Regions from separate parts of the Paenibacillus barengoltzii G22 genome, predicted to be linked through region 1. Evidence: predicted binding sites of a transcription regulator. Region 1 holds the regulator's gene; each other region holds the start of a gene.
The links. The regulator Rex, encoded in region 1, represses fermentation and respiration genes when NADH is low (regulators of the CRP and FNR family bind a similar motif). The targets are predictions, from matches to a motif close to TTGTGAAATATTTCACAA.
Positions count from the first base shown of each region.

Region 1 (5,987 bases):
ATGCTTCTATCATCGCGCAAAACACGAAGCCGGTGTCGCGGACGTGGTGATTACGAACCACTCTAAGCTGTTTACAGACATCCAGGCGGGACATCAGCTGCTGCCGGGCTACGAGCGATTAGTAATCGATGAAGCGCATCATTTAGAGGATGTGGCCGGCAAGCATTTGGGGATTCATATGAAGTATTTTACGGTTGTGCATACGCTGACCCGGCTGTATAAAGACAGCAAGACGGGGCAATTGGCCAACCTCCGCAGCGCGCTCGAAGCGTCAGCCGCGGAGAAATCCTCGGAATGGTGCTCAGTCATCGACGGGATCTATCCTACGCTGGTGGATGTGAAGGAGAGCTGGGACAAGCTCAGCGAGCTGCTGTTCAGCTTAATGCCTGACCGCAGTGACGCCGCGCCTGGTGATCCCGGACAGTTCGTGTACCGGTTGCTGCCGAACCGCAAGCCCAAGGATTGGGAGACGTTGACCGCGCTAGAGAATCAAATTTATGTAGGTCTCGGCGACGTGCTTCGGAAAGGGGAGCGCCTTCTGTCCGAAATCCGAGAAGAGCAGGACGATTATGCAGCGGAGAGCTTGATCACCGATATTAGCGGGTTGTTTAAAGATTTAGCCGGAGAACGGGAAGCGCTTCGCTTCTTCATGAAGCTGGAGAGCGAGGATACCGTCTATTGGATAGAAGCGAACGGGAACTTCCGCAGCCGGTCGCTGCAAATGTATGCGGTGCCGATTGATGTCAGCGCTCAGTTGAAGCAATTTTTCTTCGATCGGAAGAAGAGCGTCGTCATGACGTCTGCGACTTTATCTGTGGATAAATCGTTCCAATATATGATTGAGCAGCTTGGCTTGACGGAGGCAGCGGAAGAGGATCGGCTGATCACCGCGATGCTGCCATCGCCGTTTAATTACCGTGATCAGGCGCTGCTGGTGATTCCGCGCGATTTTCCAAGTGTGAAAGGCAGCGTGGGGGATGACCATTTCATTAACACGCTGGTACAATCACTGGCGGATGCCGCGGTGGCGACACAGGGGCGCATGCTAGTGCTGTTTACATCGTACAAGATGCTCAGGCAGGTGTATGACCCGCTGAAAGAACGGCTTGTAGCGGAGGGCATCACGGTGATCGGGCAAGGGATGGACAGCGGCAGCCGCACCAAGCTGACCCGGCGCTTCCAAGGGAACAGCGCATCGGTGCTGCTCGGGACAAGCAGCTTCTGGGAAGGGGTGGATATCCCTGGCGAGGCGTTGACCAGTTTAGCGATTGTACGCTTGCCGTTCCAGCCGCCAAACCATCCGCTGGTGGAAGCGAAGAGCGAACGCCTGCAGCGGGAGAAGAAGAATCCATTCATGAAGCTGTCTGTCCCGCAGGCGGTCATTCGCTTTAAGCAAGGGTTCGGACGGCTTGTCCGTTCGTCGCAGGATCGCGGCATCGTGATCGTTTATGATACCCGGATCCTGGAATCATATTATGGAAAATATTTCTTATACTCATTGCCTGGACCGAAGATGGAGCATATGCCATTAACTCAAATGGTGCCGCGTATCTCGGAATGGTTAAATCCCGAAGCCTAAGCCGCTTCATAGATCGTAATGGAGAATAGGGGGAACAATGCATGAAGTCAGATAAAATTTCGGACGCTGTCGTCCGCAGACTGCCGGTTTACCTGCGTTTTTTAAATGAACTCAGCCGCCGTGAGGTGCCAACGGTGTCCTCCCAGGAGCTTGGACAGAAGCTGGATCTTAATCCGGCGCAAATCCGTAAGGATTTAGCTTATTTCGGCGATTTTGGCCGAAAGGGGATCGGCTACGATGTCGCTTATTTGATTGAGAAAATTCAACAAATTTTAAATCTGGACCAACAGATTAACGTTGCGCTGGTGGGCGCCGGGAATCTGGGCCAAGCCCTTTCGAATTATAATGCGTATTTGAAGGATAATATGAAGATTGTTGCGGTGTTCGACGCTTCGCCGGCGAAAATCGGCAAGCAGATCAACAACATTACGATTCAGCCGATCGAAGAGCTGGCGGAAACTGTTCGAGCGAAAAATATCCGCATTGGCATCATCACCGTACCGGATACAGAAGCCCAACGGGTGGCGGATGAGCTGGTGGCCGCCGGAATCGGTGCGATTCTGAACTTCGCGCCAACGATTCTGAAGGTTCCGCCGGAAGTTCGGATTCATGCGGCTGATTTCACCACAGATTTGCTGAGCTTGGCTTACTACTTGGAAAACGGAAAGGAAACAAGCAACGTATGAGTCGGAAATGGTTAATTAAGAACGGGACGTTTGCCGTATTAGATGCGGAACGTCCTGTGGTTGACGGATATATGCTCGTTGAGGGCGATACGATCAGCTATATCGGGGAAGAGCGCCCGGAAGGCGTGGAAGGCGCCGAGACTTTGGACGGCAAAGGCTTGTTGTTCCTGCCGGGCCTAATCAATACCCATGGCCATGCGGCGATGTCGCTGCTGCGCGGTTACGGAGATGACATGGTGCTGCAAACCTGGCTGCAGGAGAAAATGTGGCCAATGGAAGCCAAATTTACGGCAGCGGATGTGTATGCCGGTACGGCATTGTCCGTGCTGGAAATGCTCAAGGGCGGGACGACGACGTTCCTGGATATGTACGATCATATGGACGAAGTGGCCAACGTCGTGGAGGAATCAGGCATTCGCGCCGTGCTGATGCGCGGAGCCATCGGTTTGTGCTCCCCGGAAGAGCAAGATCAGAAGCTCAAGGAAGCGATCGCGTTTGCACAGAACTGGCACGGCAAGGCAGAAGGACGCATCACCACGATGATGTCACCGCATGCACCGTACACCTGCCCGCCAGCCTTCATCGAGAAATTTGTGCAAGCTGCCCATGATCTCGATTTGCCAATGCATACGCATATGTCGGAGACACGCGCCGAGGTAGAGCAGAACGTGAACGATTACGGCGTCCGTCCGGTAGAGCATTTGTTGAAGCTGGGGATGTTCTCCCGCCCAACCCTGCTTGCCCATGCGGTGCATTTGACCGACGAGGAAATCGATATCTTGGCATCCCACGGGGTTACAATTTCGCATAACCCGGGCAGTAACTTGAAGCTGGCCAGCGGTGTCGCCCGCGTACCCGAACTCTTGAAGAAAGGCGTAGTGGTATCGCTGGGGACCGACGGTCCGGCGAGCAACAATAACCTGGATATGCTGGAGGAGATTCGTTTGGCTGCGCTGATCCATAAAGGCGTATCCGGCGATCCAACGGCGGTTCCGGCACTGGAAGCCTTGAAGATGGGAACGGAATACGGTGCAAAATCAGTCTTCTTGCAAAATACAGGCAAGCTGGCTGCAGGCATGAAGGCAGATATTATCGCCTTGAACACGGAGCAAGCCCATTTCCTGCCGAGAACGGATTATATCTCCCATACCGTTTATTCCGCAGGGGCCAAGGATGTGGAGCATGTCTGGGTGAACGGCAAGCAGGTTGTCAAACACGGGGCTTGCTTGACGCTGGATGAGGAACGTATCCGCTACGAGGCGCAGGCGGCGTTTGAGGGACTGCTGGCACGATAATGAGCGGCGCGCGGTTTCCAGAAGGAGGCTGCTTGCATAGGAAGGGAAAGGAAGAGAAGCTTGAGGAAGCGAACGAAATGGATCCTGCTGTCCCTTGTGATCCTGTTGATCGTGCTCCTGGGTCTCCACCGGTTTTATCTATACATTCATGAGGATACGTGGGAAGCCGAAAGAGCCGCCATTCAGCAGGCAAAGCAAGAGACAGATCTCGTCCGGGGCGACAAAGTTTGGAAGTCGGTATGGGATGAAGTCATCTGGGTCGTACAAGGTGAAGATGCTTCCGGTCGTCAGATGATGGTCTGGCTGCGGGAAGGACATGATCCGGAGGTACGCCTACTGGCTGATGGCAAGTCCGAGAGCCAAATGCGTGAGATTATCAAACAATCGTTGCCGGGGATCCGAGTGGTTCGGCTGCTGCCAGGCATTTACAATAATCAACTGGTGTGGCAGCTGTTCTATAAAGAGAAGGACCACCATTACTACCGGTTTTTCAGTTTCACGACCGGCGAGGCTTTGCCGGAAGTGTTCACCCTGCCGAATCGCTGACGGGGAGTCTATGAATGAATCATATCTAACGGTTTCGTTGTTTAGGCGAAGAGCCTGAATGGCGGAACCGTTTTTTATGTTTGGCTTGAGAAATTGTAGCATTTCGGGTTAGAACTACTAGGCTTTATTTTTAAATATATTCACACATTCCTTCGAATTTATATATACGATGTGATATACTGATACTTGTAGTTTTGATATACGTGAATATATATAATATAGTAGATTATTTATATAGATAAGGGGGACATCACGTGAAACTGCGTATTGGACCAATTGCTGCAAGCATTGCTATTTCCGCCCTTGTATTATTTGGTGGATGGTTCTTATATCGGCAGTGGGCGATTGAGCGTCCGCTGGAGAATATTGTGAAGAGTGTAGATGGGGTTAATCATGTCGATATGAATGTGAAGGCGGATGAGCTGGAACTGAAGCTGAATTTGAAGCCCGGGACGGATTTGGGTGAATTGGTTCGGCACATTGAAAAGAACGGGGAGAAGCAAATCGGCAGCCGTACATTGAAGCTGAATATCGAGGATCATTCCTCGCCGGAGCTTGACCAGTTGTGGGAAAATGCGATGTTTACTGTCGCCCAGGCCATGGAAAATAAGCAATATACCCAAATTACGGCTGCGCTGAAACAGATGGAGCAAGAGAACAGCAAGCTGCAGGCTACGGCGGAAATGGATGAGAAAAACGTGTACATCACCTTAACAGACGGACAATACAGCAAATTTATTATTTTGCCGCGTACGCCGGAACGGATGGGGGTATGGCCAAATGCGTAAATGGATCATTGAAGCTGCTCTTGGCTTTATACTTGTACTCATCGTCTTTTTGGCGTTCATTGGCGTGAACATCATTCCACTCGTTACGGCTATCGTGTTATTTGGCGTGGTATTTGCCATGCTCAAAATGCGGGGCGGCATCACGATTGGAGCGGCCCAGGAACGGAAACGCAAAAAGCGCGGACCGGCGAAGCTGACCTTCGAGCAGATTGGCGGTCAGGAGAGCGCCAAGCAGGAGCTCTGCGAAGCGCTGGATTTCATGGTGCGCCATGAGGAAATCAGCAAGTTTGGCATCCGGCCGATTAAAGGGATATTGCTGACCGGTCCTCCTGGAACCGGCAAAACTTTGCTTGCCAAAGCAGCGGCGCATTATACAAACGCGGTGTTTGTGGCCGCTTCCGGCAGTGAGTTTGTAGAAATGTATGTTGGCGTGGGGGCTAGCCGGATTCGTGATCTGTTTAAAGAAGCGAGAACCCGCGCGGCCAAGGAAAACAAGGAAAACGCGATTATTTTCATTGATGAAATCGAGGTCATCGGCGGTAAACGTGAAGGCGGACAGCAGCGGGAATACGATCAAACGCTCAACCAGTTGCTTACGGAAATGGACGGCATTTATACGTCCGATACGCCGCGGATTTTGCTGATTGCTGCAACCAACCGCAAGGAGATGCTGGACAGTGCGCTGCTGCGGCCGGGCCGTTTTGACCGACATATTCAAGTGGATTTGCCGGACAAGAAGGGACGCCGCCATATCCTCGAACTGCATGCCGCGAATAAACCGCTGCGGGAGGACGTCGACTTGGACAAAATCGCCGAGGAATCGTTCGGCTTCTCCGGCGCTCAACTGGAAAGCGTAATGAATGAAGCGGCAATCTATGCGATGCGGGATGGCGTGGATCAAATCACCCAGGAACATCTGTCAGTCGCGATCGATAAAGTGCTGATGGGTGAGCAGACCGATCGTCAGGCAGCAGAGGAAGAGAAACGTCGCGTTGCCATTCACGAATTGGGCCATGCGATTGCTGCAGAGGTTGTTGCTCCGGGCAGCGTCAGTCAGGTTGCTCTAAGTCCGCGCGGAAGAGCGCTGGGTTAT
Region 1 is NZ_KE159652.1:1,350,818-1,356,804, forward strand. It holds gene dinG (ATP-dependent DNA helicase DinG) at 1-1,579, shown strand, start outside; gene C812_RS06370 (redox-sensing transcriptional repressor Rex) at 1,621-2,265, shown strand; gene C812_RS06375 (amidohydrolase) at 2,262-3,560, shown strand; gene C812_RS06380 (cell wall elongation regulator TseB-like domain-containing protein) at 3,621-4,106, shown strand; gene C812_RS06385 (hypothetical protein) at 4,361-4,894, shown strand; gene C812_RS06390 (AAA family ATPase) at 4,887-5,987, shown strand, end outside.

Region 2 (5,987 bases), on a different contig from region 1:
AACTATTATTGTAAACGCTGTCAATAGGAAGATGATTTCATAGATTTTGTTAGAGAATCTCTTCGATCAGCTGTGCAATCCGCGCCTTATCCAGAGCATCAATCCATGCCTGTGGAATCTGCGCATAGCGGCAGTCGCTGCTTTGTAAATAACGGTAGATGATCCGCGCCTCATCAATTTCATCCCGAGTAGGTTTGCCTGTCAGAAAAGAACTCTGACTTAGATAGACCACTGTCTGCTCCGCCATTTCCAGAGACATAGAGGCTTGGGAGCTTTCTCCTAGTAGCTCAACTTTCTCGCTATACAGAATCGTATTTCGCTTCAAGATGAACCATTTGGTCTCCCGCTCACTCAGACGCTCCACAACTACGAAATTCTCGTTCTGCTCTATAAATCCGGCAATCTCCTCCTGCCTCGCGAACAGATCGATGGCATGAAGAGCATCCCTGAGCTTGGCTGCGGCTTCAAAATCAAATCGTTCAGAGGCGTCCCGCATCCGTCTCTCCAACTCCTCCCGGAGGCTGGAATCCGAGCCATCCAGCAGCGCAGTAAACCGATCCATCATGCGGTTGTTGCGCTCAACCGCTTCCCCGCCTAAGCATGCGCCGAGACATAAGCCCAGCGAATGGTTCAAACAGGGAAATCCAATGGGCGCTGATCGTGGACGGCTGCAAGCGATACGCAAAGCTTCGCGAACGCTTTGGACAGCCGCCTCAACAGCATACCGACTCGCCGAATACGGTCCATAAACTTGGCGGGTTCCCGGGGCGTCCGGCACATCAGCAACTTCCAGGTCCCAGATCCCGTCTGTGTCGCAGATCGCTAAATAAACATAACCGAGTGGACTCTTCATCTTTTTGTTATATATCGGCTTCAGTTCTTGAATCAGCCGGCACTCCAGCATCAGCGCTTCAAATTCGGTGTCAGTCCTGCGGATTTCCAGATCCTTCCCATTATGCGCCAATCTCTCGACCTTCTTGGAGCGGTGACGGGAGACATGAAAATAAGAACGTACCCGTTGCTGCAAGTTCTTCGACTTGCCAACATAAATGACGCCTCCTGCCGCGTCCTTCATCAAATAAACCCCCGGCGCTGCTGGAAGGGTGCGAAGCTGCAGCTCGATCCGTTCGTTGGTCATGGAGCAAGCTCAATCCGTTTGATGACGTTACCAGTAAAGTCTTTTACCCTAAACGCTCCTGCTTCCAAGAGGCCATAGGAATTGGGGAAGTTCTCCTTCGGCAATGCGATGGACCCCGGATTCAGGACGTAGATGCCGTCTTTGATATCGGCTACTGGCACATGCGTATGCCCCTGAATAAACACGTCGCCCGGCGCCAATGGCGGAAGCTGATCGATGCTGTATCCGTGCCCATGCGTGACGTAAATACGTCGTCCCTCCAAGTAGAGCATGGCATAATCCGCCATCATCGGAAATTCCAGCAACATCTGGTCCACTTCCGCATCACAGTTCCCGCGCACAGCGATGAGTTGATGCTTATGTTCGTTCAGCGTCGCCGCAGCCCGCTTGGGATCATAACCGTCAGGCAGCGGATTTCGCGGTCCGTGATACAGGAAATCCCCCAGCATAATGATTTGGTCTGGCTGCTCCTCGGCTACTTTGGCCATCGCCCGGTCCAGCCAAGCGCTTGATCCGTGAATATCCGAAATCAACATCAATTTCATCGAAACCAACTCCTTATCTCTTTCGTTTTAGTATATAAGGAAGAACATCTGGCTAAATACAATCGAAATCTTGATCAATCGGAGGTACCTTGCATGAAGTCCTTCAAAAAATGGGCGGTGATCCTTCTTGTCTTTTGGGGCATATGGAAGATATTCTTTTTCCTCCTTAAGGATGTTCTGTTTGCAGTGCTAACGTTTCCTGATCCTTATGCCAATATCCTTCAGATGGTCGGTATGGGAATGATCCTGCTGTTATCTCTTATCTTCACTGCGCTTCTCGTCAAAGACAGCGCCCGATAAGCAAGAAAGACAAGAAAGACGTCCAATCGCTTGAACGTCCAGAGTTCACTATTCTTGGATCAGCGTATACAGCTCGTTGGTCACTTTAAACTGATCCTTAAGTCCCGATGTGACATAAATTTTGTCGTCCTTCGTGATGAACAAGGCTTCCGTTACCTCATTATAATTTTCAACAAACTCCATCCCTTTCTCCAAGCCCATCACAAAAACCACAGTAGATAGCGCATCGGCATCCGTCGCATTATCCGTTAAGATGGTTACGCTCTTCAGCTCGTTTTGCGCTGGCGCGCCAGTTCTGGGGTCAAGAATATGGTGATACATCACCCCGTCCTCAACAAAATACCGTTCATAGACTCCCGAGGTATTAATCACCTGATCGTTTAAGCGAATAGTCCCCATCGTCGTCCCGCGCGAGCTGTCAGGATCCTGAAGTCCAACGATCCAGTCGTCACCGTTCGGCTTGCTTCCAACCACGATGATACTGCTGCCGCCAAGGTCAACTAATGCGCTCTTTACGCCTTCTTCACGAAGATAAGCTGCGATTTTGTCTGCCGCATACCCTTTTCCGATGCCGCCGAGATCCAGAATCATCCCCGGTGTTTTCAGAAAAATCGTTCGCTTGGTTTCGTCCATCACCACATTTTGATAACCAACCAAGCTAAGCTCCCGCTGCAAGTCCTCCGGAGCCGGAACATGGGCATCTTCATGTCCAATATCCCAAAGATCAACCAATCCGCCAACGGTTGGGTCAAACAGCCCATCCGTCTCCTTGGCATAATTCAGCGAGCGTTTTAATACCTCTATCGTATCTTCGGATACTTCAACCGCCTCTACGCCTGCCTCCTGATTCACTTTGTAGAGCTGGCTTGTCTCCAAAGTCCGGCTAAGCTCCTCGTCCAACGTTTTCAACATCGCATCGATATGATCCAAATGCTCTTCGCCCTTCGGGTCCTCATACAATTTGATGTTAACCACCGTATCAAAAATATAATATTGTCTTGAGGTCGGCTCTGCGGCCGCCGTTTTGTCCTTCGGATTCGCCTCGCCTCCGCACCCGGATAAGAGGATCGTCAGCATTGCCGTCAAGCCGAAAAGTACAGCCCGTTTGCGCCATTTCTGTGTTCGTTGCATCGTTTCACCTCATTTGAAAGTTCACGCAGCTCGTGGTTAACTTCCCGTATTGTATAATTTTCATCACACTTCGTCTAGGAAGAACATCACGGTGACTTGAGTACTGCAAAGAGGAACACGAACCTAAATGCAAAAAGAAGCGAGATAGATCTCGCTCCCACAATGATCAAGCCTCAAACCGAAGTTGATCCGAAATTCGTTTATCTTAATAAGTCATCTTCTCGAGTGATGTTATCGTATGAACGGTTATACCGCCGATAATCGTCTAAATACTGCCGCTCATGATTTTTTACATAGTAGAAGGTACCCCATCCGCTGAAAACGAGGAACAACACCAACATAATTCGGTAAGCCAACGTAAAATGGTCTGTGGCAAACCCGATCACAATACCTAAGATCGCTATACCCAATAGTCCCCAAAGGATTGATTTCATGATCTTTTTTACCAATTTCCATATCCCCCCTTATCTATTATTAATTGGATTATAGCATATTTTTCCTAGGTAAAGAGATTCTGTTATTTGTTTGCTATTTTGTGGAAATGACTGTGATCCCAGTCACTCAATCGCTGCCGATCGAGCGATATGCTTCTGGCAGAAACGGAGGTGCAGTGTCTCAAATCTAACTACGTGAAAATCAACACAACCTTCAGCACCTCCTGTCTTCGAAATCAATCAAGGAGGTTTCTCGATGAACCAAAGTCAAATCCCAACCGATACGCGTCACGAGCCGTCCATGTTCTGTTACCAATGCCAAGAGACCGCGGGTGGAACGGGCTGCACCATCACAGGTGTTTGCGGAAAGTCTGAGGAGGTTGCGAATCTGCAGGATTTGTTGGTCTATGTCCTCAAGGGGGCGTCATTCCTTGCCTTAGACAGCGACCTGCCGGAGCCGCTTGACCGGCAGCTATCCGTATTTACCATGAACTCCTTGTTTGCGACAATAACGAACGCTAATTTTGATCGCAACTATTTCGTGAGCCATATCCGGGAGGCTCTTGCCTTGCGAGATATTGTTAGAAGCTACTGGATGAAGAAGCACTCTGACGATGAGGCTGTCTTACCCGATGCCGCGCTCTGGGAGCCTAGAGATGAAAGCCAGTTCGCAGGTAAAGCCCAACAGGTCGGGGTCCTCTCTACCGCCAACGAAGATATTCGTTCCTTACGTGAACTATTAACCTACGGACTTAAGGGGATGGCCGCTTACACCTACCATGCCTATCAATTGGGTTATACCGACGGAAGGATTCATCACTTTATGCGCCAGGCGCTGGCTGCAACCTTGGACGATACCTTAACAACCGATAATCTTGTCGCCTTGGTCCTGGAAGCGGGCAAACATGGCGTCGAAGCCATGTCCTTGTTGGATCGAGCCAATACAAGCACCTATGGTCATCCGGAAGTAACCCAGGTCAATCTCGGTGTACGGAATCGCCCAGGTATATTGATCAGTGGTCATGATTTGAAGGATTTAGAAGAGCTGCTGCTCCAAACGGAAGGCACCGGCGTGGACGTATACACTCACAGTGAGATGCTCCCAGCCCACTACTATCCGGCATTCAAAAAATACAGCCATTTCGTCGGCAACTACGGCAATGCCTGGTGGCAGCAAACGAGGGAATTCGAAGCCTTTAACGGTCCGATTCTCATGACGACCAACTGTATCGTGCCGCCAAAGGATAGTTACCGGGATCGACTTTACACAACGGGGAACACCGGTTATCCTGGAGCACGTCATATTCCGGATGGCAAGGACGGGAAGCCAAAGGACTTCTCAGCACTCATCGCGCATGCCCAAAATTGTCCGCCGCCAACCGAGCTCGAAAGCGGGCATATTGTCGGCGGCTTTGCCCATCATACCGTGACTCGTTTGGCGGATCAGATCGTTCAGGCAGTGAAGAGCGGTGCGATCAAACGGTTTTTTGTTATGGCGGGGTGTGACGGACGAATGAAATCGCGGAACTACTACACCGAGTTTGCTAAGGCACTTCCTCGGGATACCGTGATCCTGACCGCCGGTTGTGCCAAGTACAAATACAATAAGCTGGACCTGGGGGATATTGGCGGGATACCCCGCGTCCTTGATGCGGGTCAATGTAATGATTCCTATTCACTCGCCGTCATTGCACTGAAACTAAAGGAATTGTTCGGTCTTGAGGATATCAACGAGCTGCCGATATCGTACAATGTTGCCTGGTATGAACAAAAAGCCGTCACCGTCCTGCTCGCTCTGCTCCATCTCGGTGTCAAGAACATTCACCTCGGCCCTACTTTGCCGGCCTTCCTGTCCCCCAACGTAGCGAAGGTCCTGATCGACAAGTTTGGCATCGGGGGCATTACGAATGTAGAGGAAGATATGGCCATGTTTCTTGGAGCTTTGGCGTAACGTGTGCAAATCGAAAGGACCCCCTATCACGTGATGTGAATGAGGGGGTCCTTTCGATTCCAGTCACTATATCGTTACTCGCTTAATAATGAGAGTTGGATTGCCGCCAAAGTCGGATACTCACGATACTGTTTAAAAACAACCTTCACCCTCCGGGCTGTCGTAACCGGAAGGATCACAATCTTCTTGTAACCGATTATCGAACCTTCTCCAATCAAACGCCATTCACCGAGAAGTGCAGTTTCCTCGTTGGACTTATCCTCGGTAAGTTCCGATGCCCACAGCTCAAACGCCTCTACCCGCTGTCCTTGTTCAATCTGTTCCTGTAAAATAACCGCGTTAAATGCCCTCGCCTCCGGTAAAACGATTTGTACCCAAGGCTCAGCATCCGACGCAGACGGTCTCCAAGCGCGATCCGGTGTGGCCTCGGCAAGAGCTTCGGCCGCCTCCTCCTGGGAAGCGGCACTCGATCCTATCCATACGGCCCC
Region 2 is NZ_KE159653.1:739,307-745,293, forward strand. It holds gene C812_RS11745 (GIY-YIG nuclease family protein) at 50-1,138, opposite strand; gene yfcE (phosphodiesterase) at 1,135-1,683, opposite strand; gene C812_RS11755 (hypothetical protein) at 1,777-1,983, shown strand; gene C812_RS11760 (FAD:protein FMN transferase) at 2,032-3,114, opposite strand; gene hcp (hydroxylamine reductase) at 3,805-5,499, shown strand; gene C812_RS11775 (alpha-L-fucosidase) at 5,574-5,987, opposite strand, start outside.
Region 2: hcp (hydroxylamine reductase) is a predicted target of Rex. The motif match lies at 3,742-3,759, and genes of this name have one in related genera.

Region 3 (5,987 bases), 200 kb from region 1:
TGTGTGCACGCCAAACGATTCCCACGCTGAAATTACGGTTGCTTCGCTGGAATCCGGCCGCCATGTTATGTGCGAGAAGCCGATGGCTAAGACGGCAGAACAGGCGCGTCAAATGCTGGATGCGGCGAAGCGTACGGGCAAGAAGCTGACGATCGCTTATCAAAACCGCTTCCGCAGCGACAGCTTGTATTTGAAGGAAATTTGCGAAAAGGGTGAGCTCGGTGACATTTATCTGGGGAAGGCGCTGGCGCTTCGCCGCCGGGCCGTGCCAACTTGGGGCGTCTTCCTCGATGAGGAGAAGCAAGGCGGCGGTCCATTGATTGATATCGGTACGCACGCTCTGGATCTGACCTTGTGGCTGATGGACAACTATGAGCCGAAGAGCGTCACCGGTTCTGTCTTCCACAAGCTTGGCAGCCGCGAGAATGCAGCGAATGCATTCGGGCCATGGAATCCGGAGGAGTTCAAAGTGGAGGACTCCGCATTTGGCTTCATTACGATGAAGAATGGCGCGACAATCATTCTGGAATCAAGCTGGGCGCTGAACATCGTGGATATCGGCGAAGCCAAAACACTGCTGTGCGGAACGGAAGGCGGCGCGGACATGACCAACGGACTACGGATCAATGGGGAGAAATTGAGTCGCCTGTATGAAACGAAGATTGATTTGGGCTCGGGCGGCGTTGCCTTCTTCGAGGGGAAACAGGAGACCGAAGCTACTCGTGAAGCAAGAGCTTGGGTACAAGCGATTCTCGAGGATAAGGAACCGCTGGTGAAACCGGAGCAAGCGTTGGTTGTCACGGAAATTTTGGAAGCGATTTACGAGTCGGCGAGAACGGGTAAAACGGTTTATTTTGATTAATCACGGGAGGGACCGGAGATGAAATTAGGCGTATTTCTCGTATTGTTCGGAGGACTCCCCTTGGAGCAGGCGCTGGATAAGGCAGCCGCGCAAGGGCTAAAAGCTGTAGAGATCGGGACTGGAGGCTATCCTGGCAATGCGCATTGTAATCCCGATGTATTGTTGGAAAACAAACAAGCGCGGGAGGAGTTCAAACGGGCGGTGGAATCGCGCGGGTTAACGATCAGTGCGCTCAGCTGCCACGGCAACCCCCTGCACCCGCAAAAGGCGGTGGCGCAAGATTTCCATGACGCTTTCGTCAAGACCGTTCAATTGGCTGAATTGCTGGAGGTGCCGGTGGTAAATACGTTCTCCGGCTGTCCCGGCGATCACGAGGACGCGAAATATCCGAACTGGCCGGTTGCACCGTGGCCCAACGATTACCAGGAGATCCTCGATTGGCAATGGAACCAGAAGGTGATTCCGTATTGGTCGGAAATGGGCCGTTATGCCGCAGAGCATCATGTGAAGATCGGTCTGGAGCTGCACGGCGGGTTCTCCGTGCATACGCCGGCCACGCTGCTTCGCCTGCGCGAAGCGGCTGGGGAAGCCATCGGCGCCAATTTGGACCCTAGCCATATGTGGTGGCAAGGAATTGATCCGGTACAGGCGATCTCGATCCTTGGCCGGGCTGGGGCGATTCACCATTTCCACGCCAAGGACACGACGATTGATCCGGTGAACGTGAATCGTTACGGACTTACGGATATGCAGCCTTATACGATGATGCAGGATCGAGCCTGGCAGTTCCGTACGGTGGGTTATGGCCATGATTTGAAAACTTGGGCGGACATTATCAGTGCCCTTCGCTTGTATGGCTACGATTATGTTGTCAGCATCGAGCATGAAGACGGCCTGATGTCGATCGACGAAGGGTTCACGAAGGCGGTACGCAATCTCCAGCAGGTGTTGGTGGAAGATTCTGCCGGCGAAATGTGGTGGGTATAAGTTACAACCAGCGTAATATACTATACTAGCGGCCGCCGCCTAGGCGGTCGTTTTTTTTAAATGACCGGGCATCCCCCTTACTTTCCTCCAATAAATATGCTATTATGAAATATACTAACAAATTGTAAGCTTTCAGCCCTTAGGTCGGCGATGATAACGAGGTGAATTTTATGGATGAGCATTCCCAGGCAATGTGTCCGCGATTTGAATCGGCATTTTCGTTTTTAGGCAAACGTTGGAACGGTCTGATCATCAAAACGCTGATGGACGGTCCCAAGCGATTTAAGGATATTTCGAATCAGATTCCTTCCATGAGCGATAAAATGTTATCCGAGCGGATGAAGGATCTGGAATGTGAAGGAATCCTGGTTCGCCATGTCTATCCTGAGACGCCGGTCCGGATTGAATATGAACTAACGGAGAAAGGCCGGGCGCTTCGTCCCGTTATGGAACAAGTGCAGTCCTGGGCGGAAGAGTGGATTAAATAAACAACGAACATGCCGTTACCGGCGAGCGGGCGGCATGGAATATCATAGAAAGTAGGTGTACGTGTGGCTGATGTAATTGTTATTGGAGCAGGACCTGCAGGAGCAAGTGCAGCACTTTTCTTGGCGAAGGCAGGTAAAGAAACGCTCGTTCTGGACAGCAACTCCAGCATGACCAAACGGGCATGGATCGAGAATCATTACGGTGCGAAGGACATTTCCGGACCCGATTTGCTGAAGGTCGGCCGGGAGCAGGCGGAGAAATTCGGCGCGAAGTTCATTGAAGAGAAAGTGTCTGACATCGATACGAACGGTGGTTCAACGGTTACGGTGAAGACCGAATCCGGCCGCAGTTATGAAGCGTCCCATATCATATTGGCCACCGGCGCGTTAACCGACCTTGCAAGCGCTATCGGTTTGGAGCTGAAGGAAGGCCGCGAACCTCGAATCAAAACGGTGATTGCTACGGATGGCCAAGGCCGTACGAGCATTCCACGCATTTGGGCAGCAGGAACGGTTGCCGGGGTAAGCGTGCATACGATCATCACCGCGGGCGACGGTGCGAAGGTCGCGATTGAGTTGATTAGCGAAATGAATGGCGAACGCTACGTTGATCACGACGTACTTAAGTAAGACATCTGAACATACAACAGGCCTCCGATGACGGGGGCCTTTTTATTTTGCCAATATCCATCAGGGAGCCTGAAATTTGAGAACCTGCACTTTGTCCGGTATGCTTAAGAAGAAGGAATACGATCTGGCCGAAGTTGGGAAAATGATGAGGAGAAAGGCAGGGCGGTTATGTTTAACAGATGGCGATGGTTCGTTGGATGTATGGCAGGACTGACTATAATCATAATCGCGTCGGCGTGCGCCCGCGGTCAGATTATGGATCAACCGACACCAGCGGAGACGCAGACAACAGAAGTAGAACACCCCCACGATATCACATTAATGATTGATGGTGGCACCTTTATCCCTGATGTGACGCGTAACCTGCATTTTGATTATATCGACGGGTTAACGGTACGTCATGCCTTGGCAAGCAGCGGGATTGTCAAATTTACAGAGGACCAGTCCGCCATTCAATCGGTGGGGGAGGTGTCGCTGGATTCGGCGTTGGAATGGGGGACCCGGCTAAATGATAAGGAACTGGCCTCTACCAACTGGGATCAGGAGCTGCAAATGGGTGACAAGCTGCTGGTTTACGTCAAGACGGTGGACAGCTATGAAGCGATCTCACCGCTGGCGTCCTTGCTGTTGATTATCGACGGGGGCGGTCAGAAGCAATATTTTGTCCATAAATACAGTGATAACACCACCGTTCGAGATCTCCTGAAGCACAGTGGAATGGTTCAGTTTAATCCCAACCATAAATCAATTATCTCCGTCGGCGGCTATACCCCTAAGCAGGACGAGCAATGGATCCTGAAAGTGAATGGGAAGAAGCTGCTGGATAATGGCCTAGATATGAGATTAAAGCCGCAAGACTACGTGGAGATTAGCTTGGCGACGCAATAGAAGTACGATGTAACTTAGAGATCCGTAATCCTGGTAATCATCCGGGAGAGCGGATCTTTTAATAGAATATTGAAAAAGTTATGACAAAAGCATGTTAAAATTTTCACAATTAATGTGAATGGAATCACAAAGTCCTCCTTATTTGAAAAGTATACTGGGAGCATGGGATCACTTCAAATTTTAACTATCGCCAAGTCGCATGAGACCCAGGTGTTTATTGGAGGAGGCATTTTAAAGATATGGGAATGGAACGAGAGAAACTAGTTGTTATCGGTAACGGAATGGCCGGAATCAGCACGGTAGAGCAAATCCTGAAGTTGACTACGAAATTTGAAATTACGGTATTCGGAAGCGAGCCGCATCCGAACTACAATCGGATTATGCTGTCATATGTGCTGGAAGGCAGCAAAACGCTGGACGATATCGTGCTGAACGATTTGAACTGGTACAAAGAGAACGGGATCACCCTGCATCTCGGAACTGCAGTGGAGCGGATTGATGCCGAAGCCAAAGAGGTCGTCGCCGAAAATGGGGTGCGCGTCCCGTACGATAAAGTGCTGATCGCAACGGGCTCCAATTCGCTGATCTTGCCGATTCCAGGCAGCGATAAGGAAGGGGTCGTTGGCTTCCGTGACATCGCGGACTGCAAGCAAATGTTGGAGGCGGCGAAGACCTACAAGAAGGCGGCCGTCATTGGCGGTGGACTGTTGGGATTGGAAGCGGCCAAAGGTCTTGTGCAACTGGGGATGGACGTGACGGTTGTGCATTTGATGGAAGATCTGATGGAACGCCAGTTAGACCATCAGGCAGCGAGCATGTTGAAAGCAGAGTTGGAGCGGCAAGGGATCAAATTTAAGATGGGTGCACAAACGACGGAGCTGTTTGGCGACCATCGGGTTCGCGGCCTGCGCTTTGCCGACGGGACGGAGCTGGAGGCAGAATTCGTTGTTATGGCTGTGGGGATCCGACCTAATGTTGCGGTTGCTAAAGCCAGCGGCATCGAAGTGAACCGTGGGATCGTCGTGAACGACTATCTGCAAACCTCGCTTGAAGGCGTGTATTCAGTGGGGGAATGTACGGAGCACCGCGGGGTTTGTTACGGTCTGGTTGCGCCTTTGTTCGAGCAGGGGATGGTGTTGGCGAAGCATATCAGCGGCGTGGATACCGCGCCTTATGAGGGTTCGGTCGTATCGACCAAGCTCAAAATTTCCGGCGTGGATGTATTCTCCACCGGTGAATTTATAGATGGACCGGAGCATACGGTGATCGTCAGCAAGGACGAGTGGAAACGCACCTATCAGAAAATTTTGCTGAAGGACGGCAAGCTGGTTGGGGCAGTGCTGTTCGGGGATATCACAGATTCGGCTGAGCTGCAGAAGCTGATTAAGCAAGGCGCGGAGATGACCGATGAGTTGTACGAATCGCTGATGGGCGGGGGCTGCTGCGGCGGCACCAAGAAGAAGGCATCGGTCGAAACGATGAGCGATGAGGAAATCGTCTGCGGCTGTAATGGGGTGACGAAAGGCACGATCGTAGACTGCATCGTAAATCAAGGGATGACGACGGTCGACGAGATTAAAGCGAGCACCGGAGCGACTCGATCTTGCGGCGGCTGTAAACCGGTCGTCGAGCAGATCCTGCAATATGTGCTTGGTGATGGCTTTACCCAATCGGCGAAACAGGGGATTTGCAGCTGCACTACGCTTAGCCGGGACGAGATCGTTGCCGAGATTAAAGCGAAAGGGCTGCAGACAACCAAAGAAGTGATGAATGTGCTCGGATGGACGCAGCCGGAAGGCTGCTCGAAGTGTCGGCCGGCGATTAACTACTATCTGGGCATGATCTACCCGGATACCCATGAAGATGAAAAAGCTTCGCGTTTCGTCAACGAACGGATGAATGCCAACATCCAGAAGGACGGCACGTATACCGTGGTGCCGCGGATGTACGGCGGCGTCACGACGCCGGAAGATCTGAAGAAAATCGCCGATGTTTCGTTGAAATACAATGTCAAGGTGGTCAAGGTCACGGGCGGACAACGGCTGGATTTGATCGGCGTGAAGAAAGAGGACCTGCCGAAGGTGTGGGCGGAGCTGGATATGCCGTCAGGTTATGCTTATGCCAAATCGTTG
Region 3 is NZ_KE159652.1:1,155,462-1,161,448, forward strand. It holds gene C812_RS05375 (Gfo/Idh/MocA family protein) at 1-862, shown strand, start outside; gene C812_RS05380 (sugar phosphate isomerase/epimerase family protein) at 881-1,849, shown strand; gene C812_RS05385 (winged helix-turn-helix transcriptional regulator) at 2,020-2,337, shown strand; gene C812_RS05390 (FAD-dependent oxidoreductase) at 2,401-2,967, shown strand; gene C812_RS05395 (hypothetical protein) at 3,223-3,855, shown strand; gene nirB (nitrite reductase large subunit NirB) at 4,095-5,987, shown strand, end outside.
Region 3: nirB (nitrite reductase large subunit NirB) is a predicted target of Rex. The motif match lies at 3,947-3,964, and genes of this name have one in related genera.

Region 4 (5,987 bases), on a different contig from region 1:
ATATCTGATTCTGGGCGTGTTAACGCTGGTTTCCGCCGGGATGTTGATGTTCACTTCCGGGTTCTTGATCTCAAAATCCGCGTTACAGCCTTACAACATCTTGCTGGTGTATGTACCGATTGTAGGGGTTCGCACGTTTGGGATCGGGCGAGCGGTCATCCATTATGTCGAACGGTTGGTTGGGCATGACACGGTGTTGCGGATATTGGCGAAAATGCGCGTGCGGCTCTATCGCGTGTTGGAACCGCAGGCGTTGTTCATTCGATCCCGGTACCGGACGGGCGACATTCTTGGCGCGCTTGCCGATGATATTGAGCAGCTGCAGAATGTGTATATCCGTACCGTCTTTCCAAGCGTCGTGGCGTTGATTCTCTATGCAGCCGTGATCGTGGCCATGGGCGTGTTCGACGTGACATTTGCGTTGCTGTTAGCCGCGTATATCCTTGTGCTCGTCGTCGTGCTGCCGTACCTTTCGTTGCGGTTGACGAAGCGGACGAACGAGGAGGTTAAGCAAGAACGGAACGGGCTGTACCAGAAGCTGACCGATGCCGTCATGGGGATCGGGGATTGGGTGATCAGCGGACGTTCGGCGGAGTTCCTTCAATCGTATGAGCAAGACGAGGCTGCCGTTGCGCGGAAGGACCGCAAGCTGCGGGCTTGGGCACGCTGGCGCAGCTTTATCGGTCACTTCGTTGTAGGCCTCGTCGTCGTATCGATGGTGTATTGGGCCGGCGGCGAAGCTGCGGCTGGCCGGATCGACGCTACGCTGATTGCGGCGTTTGTGCTGATCGTGTTCCCGCTGTCGGACGCGTTCCTGCCGGTGTCCGAAGCAGTGGAGCGCACGCCGCAATACCGCGTGTCCCTGGACCGGCTTGCGCGGATCTCGGGCGGCGACAGCGCTAGTGCCAGCCGAGCGGCGGCAGGCGGCTCGCAGCCGGGCGCAGCGGGCGAGCCGATCCGCCCCGGCATCCCTGGGGCCGGCGGCGCTGGGCCGGCTGAGGCGGGCGGGGGGACCCGCGCCGCCGAGGTGCGGCTGCGCGGCGTGCGCTTCGCCTACGCCGCGGAGGACGCCGACTCCGTGGACGGCGTCTCGCTGGACATCCCGCAGGGCAAGCGGGTGATGGTGATCGGCCGCAGCGGCGCCGGCAAGTCGACGCTGCTGAAGCTGATCCAGGGGGCGCTTGCCCCAAGCGCAGGCACGGTTGAAATTAACGGCATCTCTGCCGCCGCCTACGGCGAGCGGATGCCGGAAGTCATCTCCGTGCTGAATCAAAGCCCCCATCTGTTCGACACCACGGTGGCGAACAACATCCGGCTCGGCCGGCCTTCGGCTACGGACGAGGAGATCGCGCGGGCCGCGCAGGCGGCGCAGCTCGGCCCGTTGATCGCGGCGCTGCCACAGGGGCTGAACACGCCGATGCGGGAGACCGGCCAGCGGTTCTCCGGCGGCGAACGGCAGCGCGTCGCTCTGGCGCGGATCCTCCTGCAGGACACGCCGGTGCTCATCCTCGATGAGCCAACCGTCGGCCTCGATCCGCGCACGGAACGCGAGCTGCTGGCGACGATCTTCCGCACGACGCAGGGCAAGTCGCTCATCTGGGTGACACACCACCTCGTGGGTGCCGAGAAGATGGATGAGATCGTGTTCATGGAGCACGGACGGATCGTGATGCGCGGCACCCACGCGGAGCTGCTGGCCCGCGAACCGCGGTACCGTAATTTATACCGGCTGGATTGTCCGGAGGAATAAGACGCATACTAAAAATCAGGCGGCGATGCATGGGGAAACCGGCATCGCCGTATTTTTATAGGTAGAAGAAAGGTACAGCAAGGTGAGCGAACTGCAAAAGTACAGTTGAATTCCGGGGACATAGTCTTATTGTGCCTCTTAGCTGCAAAAGTGCAGTTGATTTCCGCCAAATTTACCTTGGAATCACGATTTCCCCAAAATGAACTGTACTTTTACATTCCATTGTCCATTTTCGGCGCAAAACGGGTGGGATGAACTGCATTTTTACACTTGGCAGAGCGTTGGTGGTGCTTAAGCTAACTCATGATTTAATAAATTGCCTTTTCTGCTTCCGTTTTCATATAGGAGCCGATATAATGGTTCTTAATATATTTACATGAGGTGTAAGCTATAAGGGTTTGGGTTTGGTCAATCCCAATCGGATATAGCGTGAAAAATGCAGCGAACGGGGTGAGGGGATGGAGCTCAGACAAATCCAATACTTTATTGAGGCGGCTAAGCTCGAGCATGTGACGGAAGCGTCGTATGCGCTGCATGTGTCGCAGTCGGCGGTCAGTCGGCAAATCTTTAAGCTGGAGGCGGAGCTGGGCGTCGATCTGTTTGTCCATGAAGGCCGGAAGGTGAAGCTGACGCCGATCGGTCGGCAGTTCCTGCAGCATATGGAGCAAATGATGAAGGTACTTGAACAGGCGCGCCAAGAAATCAACGAGTATCTGGATCCGGAGCGCGGGACCGTCCGCATCGGGTTCCCGAGCAGTCTGGCGGCCAACCTGGTGCCCACGGTGGTGTCGGCGTTTCGGCGCCGGTATCCGGAGGTGCATTTTCAACTGCAGCATGGATCGTACCGGGAGTTGCTGGACTGGGTCGGCGGCGGCGTGATGAATCTGGCCATGATTGGTCCGGTGCCCCAAGGGGAACCCCAAGTCACCGGCGAGGTGTTGTTCCGTGAAAGGTTCAAGGTGCTGTTGCCTGCCGGACATCGTTTGGCTGACCGCGAATCCGTCGGGCTGGACGAACTGCGGGAGGATGTGTTCGTATTATTCCCAAAAGGCTTTGTCCTGCGGGAAATCGTGGTTGACGCCTGCGATCAAATTGGATTCCAGCCGAAGGTATCATTTGAAGGAGATGATCTTGATGCGATTAAGGGGTTGGTGTCCGCCGGATTGGGGCTGACACTGCTTCCCGAGATTGCGCTTGGTGAGCATATTCCTTCCACGATCGTATCGCTGCCGATGAGGGAGCCGCAGGTCACCCGGGACGTTGGGGTGATCATTCCAGCGAATCGCGAACTCGCGCCAACGGAAAAACTGTTTTATGATTTTTTGAAGGAAAATTTGCCGTCGTCATGCGGAATTTAGGATTCATCGAAAAATGATATCGATAAGGGCCGTGAATTTTGTCACTTACACGGTCCTTTTTTCTTGAAAATGTGTTACAATTTACTCGGATTGTTCAGGTTTAAGATGTGCAAATTTTCACTAACTCAAAATGGGTTAGAGGCATCCAAAGGAGGAACACTATGCTTGAACAGCAGTTCGGCAAGCGAATCCTCAGATTATCGCAAAGGAGAATCGAATATGTCAGAGACAGTTACTGAAACAAAAACGGAGCAATCCGTAGCTGGTACCGCAAGTGGGCAGCAGGAGCTCCTGGAGCAGCTCTTAAAGCCGGAGGTGCAGCAATCGCTGACCGCTCTGGTAGAGCAGCTTCCAAAATTAAATGAGCTCGTTGGGGTTTTGACGAAAACGTATGATTTTGCCAAAGCGGTGGCAACGGATGAAATCCTGAAGAATGATACGGTTGGCGCCATTTCGGAAATTGCCGGCCCAGTGGTAGGCAAGGTGAAGCATTTGGCTGCTAACGTGATCGAAGCGAAGGATCGCGCAGAGGAAAGCCAAGAAGTGATTGGCGTGTTTGGGTTGATGAAGATGTTGAAGGACCCGCAAACGCAAAAGCTGCTCCGATTCGTTAACGCCTACCTTCAAGTGTCCGGTGAACGGGACCGCCAACAAAACTAACGGAGGAATACGATTATGTCAAAACATATTTTAATTTTGGGCGCCGGCTATGGCGGCGTACTCAGCGCATTGTCGGCCCGTAAGTTTATGGATAAATCGCAGGCGCGGATCACTGTGGTCAACCAATATCCGACGCATCAAATCATTACAGAGCTGCATCGCCTTGCTGCGGGCAGCATTTCCGAACGCGCGGTTTCCTTGCCGCTTGACAAGCTGTTTAAAGGCAAAGATATCGATTTGCGGATCGCGAAAGTAGAGAGTTTTTCGGTGGATAAAAAAGAAGTGAAGCTCTCCGACGGCACCGTGTTGTCCTATGACGCACTGGTTGTTGGTCTGGGCAGTATTACGGCGTACTTTGGCATCCCAGGCTTGGAGAAGCACAGCATGGTGCTGAAATCGGCGGACGATGCCAAACGGATCTATGCGCATATCGAATCGCGGATTCGCGAATATGCGGCAAGCGGCAATGAAGCCGATGCTACGATCGTGATCGGCGGCGGCGGATTGACCGGCGTCGAGCTGGTTGGGGAAATCGCCGATAAGCTGCCAGAGTTGACGAAGAAATACGGCGTACCGCAAAGCGAGATCAAGCTCCTGCTCGTAGAAGCTGGACCAAAGATCTTGCCAGTGTTGCCGGATGCGCTGATCGAACGCGCGACTGCCAGCCTCGAGAAACGCGGCGTGAAGTTCCTAACTGGCTTGCCGGTAACCAATGTGGAGGGCAACACCATCGATCTCAAGGATGGTCAAAAGATCGTCGCCAACACCTTTGTTTGGACCGGCGGCGTGCAAGGCAATCCGCTGGTTGGCGAATCGGGACTGGAAGTCAACCGCGGCCGTGCTTCGGTGAATGAATTCCTGCAGTCCGTCTCTCATCCAGACGTATTCGTTGCAGGTGACAGTGCCGTATTTATGGGTCCGGACGGTCGTCCTTATCCGCCAACGGCGCAAATCGCTTGGCAAATGGGTGAGCTGATCGGTTACAACCTGTTCGCTTACCTTAACGGCAAGACGATGAACGCATTCAGCCCAATCAACTCCGGTACGCTGGCCTCGCTTGGCCGCAAAGACGCTGTAGCGACGATCGGGGCAAGCAATACCCAGCTGCGCGGCTTGCCAGCTACGTTGATGAAGGAAGCAAGTAACATCCGGTATTTGTCCCACATCAAAGCGCTGGATTCTTTGGCTTATTAAGCGCCTTAGATACAAAGAGTCGCCCAAGAGGTTTTATCCTCGGGGCGACTCTTTTTTCGTTATTCCACGCTGCTTGGTTTATACAACTCCGTGAGCGATCATGGCGTCAGCAACCTTCAGGAAGCCGGCAATGTTGGAGCCGACAACCAGGTTGTCGTCATACCCGTATTCTCTAGCTGCGTTTACGCTGCTGCGATAGATGTTGCGCATAATGTCCTTCAGCTTAGCATCCACTTCCTCAAACGACCAGGCGAGTCTTGCGCTGTTTTGCGCCATTTCCAGAGCGGAAACAGCAACCCCGCCGGCATTGGCAGCTTTTGCTGGTCCGAAGTATACGCCATTGTTCAAATAAACTTCGATGGCTTCCAGCGTAGACGGCATGTTGGCCCCTTCAGCGACATATTTGACGCCGTTGGCCACCAATAGTTTCGCGGAGGCTTCATTGATTTCGTTCTGCGTTGCACAAGGCAAAGCGATGTCGCAAGGGATGCTCCAGATATTTTGGCAACCCTCTACATATTCCGCAGTTGGATGCTCGTTCACATATTCCTTGATCCGTTTGCGCTCGACTTCTTTCAAACGCTTCACGGTTGCCAGATTAATGCCGTTCTTGTCGTACACATATCCGTTCGAATCACTGCAAGCTACAACTTTCGCGCCAAGCTGCTGCGCTTTCTCAATCGCGTAGATCGATACGTTCCCGGAACCGGAGACAACAACGGTTTTTCCGACGAAGCTGTCGCCCCGGCTTGCCAGCATTTCGTTGGTGAAGTAAACCAGCCCGTAGCCGGTAGCTTCGGTCCGCGTCAAGCTGCCGCCATAGTTCAGGCCCTTCCCGGTCAGAACGCCGGTTTCATTGCCATACAGCCGTTTGTATTGGCCGAACATGTAGCCGATCTCGCGAGCGCCTACGCCGATATCGCCTGCAGGCACGTCGGTATCTGGACCGATGTATTTGGACAACTCGGTCATGAAGCTTTGCGTAAAGCGCATCACTTCAAGATCGGATTTGCCTTTCGGATCGA
Region 4 is NZ_KE159655.1:255,672-261,658, reverse strand. It holds gene cydC (thiol reductant ABC exporter subunit CydC) at 1-1,750, shown strand, start outside; gene gltC (glutamate biosynthesis transcriptional regulator GltC) at 2,209-3,108, shown strand; gene C812_RS18945 (DUF1641 domain-containing protein) at 3,328-3,768, shown strand; gene C812_RS18940 (NAD(P)/FAD-dependent oxidoreductase) at 3,784-4,962, shown strand; gene gdhA (NADP-specific glutamate dehydrogenase) at 5,041-5,987, opposite strand, start outside.
Region 4: C812_RS18945 (DUF1641 domain-containing protein) is a predicted target of Rex. The motif match lies at 3,214-3,231, and genes of this name have one in related genera.